2 regions of the Shewanella sp. DC2-4 genome follow, and region 1 is predicted to be linked to the other one. Evidence: predicted binding sites of a transcription regulator. Region 1 holds the regulator's gene; the other holds the start of a gene.
The links. Region 1 encodes sigma-54, which starts transcription at its own class of promoters, with help from an activator protein. Its sites were predicted from a motif close to GTTGGCACGNNNNTNGNNT; they were not measured.
Positions count from the first base shown of each region.

Region 2: a site for sigma-54 is predicted at 1,257-1,275, ahead of flgA (flagellar basal body P-ring formation chaperone FlgA). Genes of this name have one in related genera too.

Region 1 is NZ_JABRVR010000002.1:3,665,811-3,668,220, forward strand. It holds gene lptB (LPS export ABC transporter ATP-binding protein) at 1-511, shown strand, start outside; gene HQQ92_RS16730 (RNA polymerase factor sigma-54) at 619-2,097, shown strand; gene hpf (ribosome hibernation promoting factor) at 2,126-2,410, shown strand, end outside.
Region 2 is NZ_JABRVR010000002.1:1,086,674-1,089,083, forward strand. It holds gene HQQ92_RS05520 (flagella synthesis protein FlgN) at 1-11, opposite strand, end outside; gene flgM (flagellar biosynthesis anti-sigma factor FlgM) at 14-337, opposite strand; gene flgA (flagellar basal body P-ring formation chaperone FlgA) at 413-1,120, opposite strand; gene HQQ92_RS05535 (chemotaxis protein CheV) at 1,326-2,246, shown strand; gene HQQ92_RS05540 (protein-glutamate O-methyltransferase CheR) at 2,347-2,410, shown strand, end outside.

The sequences.
Region 1 (2,410 bases):
GCATCTGCGTGCCCGCAAAGGCATAGGTTACTTACCGCAAGAAGCCAGTATCTTTCGTAAGCTAACTGTTCATGACAACATCATGGCCGTACTGCAAACTCGTAAAGAACTTAAAAACGAAGAACGAGAAGAAGAACTAGAACATCTGCTCGAAGAGTTTCATATCACCCACATCCGTGACAGCCAAGGCATGTCATTGTCGGGTGGCGAACGTCGTCGCGTCGAAATTGCGCGGGCTTTAGCCGCTAATCCTAAGTTCATTTTGCTCGATGAACCGTTTGCCGGCGTCGATCCTATTTCGGTTATCGACATCAAGAAGATTATCGAACAACTCAAAAGTCGCGGCCTTGGCGTACTGATCACAGACCATAATGTCCGCGAGACATTAGATGTATGTGAACATGCTTATATTGTGAGTCACGGAAACCTGATTGCCGAAGGAACTCCAGCAGAGATCTTAGACAATCAGCAAGTTAGGGCTGTGTACTTAGGTGAACAATTCAGGCTATAGTTAATCGAGCGAAGCCAATGGAGGCAATTTATACCGCCATTGGGCTTCACTCAAGATAATAATAAGCGACCTCATCCAACAATAATAACGTAGGGATCAGCGGTAACATGAAAGCGTCACTCCAGCTCAAACTGGGTCAACAGTTAACCATGACGCCACAACTACAACAGGCTATACGTCTGTTGCAACTGTCGTCATTAGAACTGCAGCAAGAGATCCAGCAAGCATTAGATTCTAATCCCCTTCTCGAGCTGGAAGAGGATCAATTCGACGCCACTAAAACCCCTGTAAACCAAACGCTATCCGATACGGATTTCAGTGAATCTAGCACTCTGCCACCAGAAAAAGACAGCTCCACCATAGATACGGCAGAGTCGCTAACCAAAGAATCCATGCCCGATGAGCTCCCCATGGACACCACATGGGATGAAGTGTTTACCGCCTCCCCAAACTCAGGCCCCGGCGGCAGTCGTGAAGACGATATGCCCTTCCAAGGCGAGACCAGTGAAGGTTTGTACGAACACTTAGAATGGCAAAAAAACCTCACGCCGTTTTCTGAAACCGATTTAGCCATTGCCACCGCCATTATTGATGCCATCGACGATCAGGGCTATCTCACCCAAAGCACTGAAGAAATTCTCGAAGCCATGGGCAATCCTGAAGTTGAGCTTGACGAAGTCGAAGCCGTACTCAAGCGTATTCAGCATTTTGATCCCATAGGCGTTGCCGCCCGCGATTTAAGTGAATGCCTGCTGATCCAACTGTCGCATTTCGCCGCTGATACTCCCAACCTAGAAAACGCCCGTATGCTGATCAAAGATCATTTAGATCTGATCGCCGCCCGTGATTTTAGGTTATTGATGCGTAAGACTAAATTAAAAGAAGATGAATTAAGGGATGGTATAGCACTTATCCAAACCCTCAATCCTCGCCCAGGTTTGTTGATCACGCCCAATAATGACGAATACGTTATCCCAGATGTGTCTGTGTCGAAGAAAAATGGCCGCTGGGTCGTTGAGCTTAATCCTGACTGCATGCCAAAAATCAATGTAAATCAACATTATGCTTCTATGGCACGCAGTACCAAAAACCAAGCCGATAGCCAATTTATTCGCGGCCATCTGCAAGAGGCTAAATGGTTTATTAAGAGCTTAGAAAGCCGTAACGATACTTTGCTTAAAGTTGCTAATTGCATAGTGCAATATCAGCAAGGTTTCTTTGAGTATGGTGAAGAAGCCATGAAGCCTATGGTGCTTAACGATATTGCCGAAGCGGTAGAAATGCATGAGTCCACCATCTCACGGGTCACAACTCAAAAATACATGCATACCCCTAAGGGACTTTTTGAACTAAAATACTTCTTCTCTAGCCACGTCGGTACTGACGATGGTGGTGAGTGCTCATCCACAGCAATCAGAGCCTTTATAAAGAAACTGGTGGCAGCGGAAAACCAGAAAAAACCATTAAGCGATAGTAAGATGGCACAACTTCTGGCAGAACAAGGGATCAACGTAGCCCGCAGAACCATTGCGAAGTACCGAGAGGCTATGCTTATTCCACCTTCTAATCAGCGTAAAAGTTTATAACCTACAGTGGATATCGGAGGACGTTTCTATGCAAATAAACCTAAGTGGACACCATGTCGAAATTACCGAATCGTTACGTGCATATGTAGAAGAAAAGTTTTCAAAACTTGAACGCCATTTCGAACAGATCAATAATGTGCACGTTGTGCTCAATGTTGAGAAAATGCAACAGATTGCCGAAGCGAGAATAAACCTCATAGGTGGTGAAGTTTTTGCTACTTCAGAGCATGCTGACATGTATGCCGCTATAGACGCCCTGATTGACAAGCTTGACCGTCAGGTTATTAAACACAAAGAGAAGTTAACAAAACAC
Region 2 (2,410 bases), 2.6 Mb from region 1:
ATTTCAGTCATAGTTACTCTTTATTTAAGTCATTAAGTTCGGCTTCAAAACTTGCAATATTGGCAGCCAACTTTTCAGGGTCAATTTTATAGCGACCTTCGGCAATAGCTTGTTTGATTTCGGCTACTTTCTTTTGATCAACTTCAGGAAGGCTAGCCATTTTAGTCTGAGCTCCTTGAAGTTGTTGTGCCTGGGCCGTAATGACCACTGAATCGCTTCTCTGTGGTGTTGTCGATTTTGTAGCAACTTGAGCAGATTGATCGCTGCTCGTTTTCGTTGCGCCTGAACGAACTTGCGCAGTCGTTGCAGTGTTGAGTTTGCTAATATCAATTGCCATTTTAGGCTCCAGCGTCGTGTGTACGGGATTTCTTAACTGGGGTATCGGCAGCTTACAAAAAAGCTTTAGATTATTTTACATTCTTACTTCAACTTCGCCAATGCCTGTGACTATAGCATCTAGTTCTTTGTTTGAACTGCTATTTTTGACTCTGATCCGATCACCTTTATTGCCATCTTGTAGGGCTTCGCCCACTGTTTTGAGCTCGAATGAGCCAGAACGAACGTAGATAGATACCGAATCATTTTTACAAACGAAGCATAAGTTGTTGCTTAATATGGGATTATCTTTTGCTACTCGTCGTTTTACTCGCACGCCAGCCAATTTACTCGGGTCATCGAATTCGGCACCTCTCAAGCTATTTTGTTCAATGTAACGGACTTCTACTTGACTAGGAGAGATGAGTTCGCCTGGTGCTAAGATTTCGGTTGAGACAACAACGGGGAATAAGATATCCACCCGAACCGAGATATAGATTTGCCAAGGGTAAGCTAAGTCTTGTGTATCGCAGCTGACTTTTAAGGTGTTATTACGGCTAATTTCCCTATCGCTAGCCAGTTCTACTTTCATTGGAGATGAACATTGTGACGGCAGCATTCTTGCGTCAACCATCTGTGGCGAAATATTTACTTTGGCATTTTCTGGAACGGATATTTTTTCTGAAATAAGCGCTTTAGCTAATTCTGAGATTGCCGATACGGTGGGGACAATAGGCTCTGCACTCGCTAAAGCGGGCATGAAGAGGGTGAAAAGACTAAAAAAACAGACTAAATTTACTTTCATAATGAAGAGACTAGCTTGTAACGCCAGAATGCACCTATACTTTTATTAAGTTCGAAGCTGACCACTGTAATAATAATTTGCATCACTGTCAGAAGATTGACTCAGTTTCGACTATGTTTATCGATAGATAAGACGTAAGCAATTAATATGCCTATACTCAACTGAGTTATAGGGCCGAACATAAACAGAACAACAAGGCAGAGTTATGTCGAGTATTCTTGATTCAGTCAACAAACGAACCCAGCTCGTTGGACAAAACCGTTTAGAATTGCTGCTTTTTAAATTAAACGGTCGTCAACGGTTTGGGATTAACGTGTTTAAGGTGAAAGAAGTACTGCAGTGTCCACCACTGACCACTTTGCCTAAACTTAATCCTTATGTGAAGGGTGTTGCTCATATTCGTGGAACAACCATTTCAGTGATTGATTTGAGTGCGGCAACAGGGGGAAAACCTTTAGCGAGCACTGAAAACTGTTTCATCATTATTTCTGAATATAACCGCAGTGTTCAAGGCTTCTTGGTCAGTTCTGTTGAGCGGATCATCAACATGAATTGGGAAGCGATTATGCCTCCGCCGCAAGGTGCTGGTCGTTATTCTTATCTGACAGCTGTGACTGAAATTGAAGGTGAATTAGTTGAAATTCTCGATGTGGAAAAAATCTTAGATGAGATTTCACCGGTTAAAACGGCTATCAGTGAAGAAGCCAATGAAAAACTGACCCTCGACAGAACTCAGCATTACCATATTATGGTTATTGATGATTCTGCCGTGGCGCGTAAACAAATTATTCGTTCACTCGAGTCATTGAATTTACAAATTGATACCGCAAAAGATGGTCGTGAAGCATTAGACAAGCTTAAAGAGATCGCCAAAGAGATGGATAATGTGGCCGATGAGATCCCCCTCATTATCTCTGATATTGAGATGCCTGAAATGGATGGCTACACCCTGACCGCTGAAATCCGAGATGATCCTAAGCTTAAGCATATTAAAGTGGTACTGCATACTTCGTTAAGTGGTGTATTCAATCAGGCAATGGTTCAAAAAGTGGGGGCTAATGACTTTATCGCTAAGTTTAATCCCGACGAACTGGCCGCTGCTGTGAATAAGCATTTAAGTTTGTAATTGCTGTCGGTTAGTACCTAGATACGCTTTACGCTATAATCTCGACTTTATAACATGATGGTTTCGCACTGATTTTGGTGCTTGCTATAGGATTTAGGATGTGAATGTGCCAAATAAATCACTCGCTGAGGCTGAATATAATCAATTTAGGTTGTTCTTAGAGC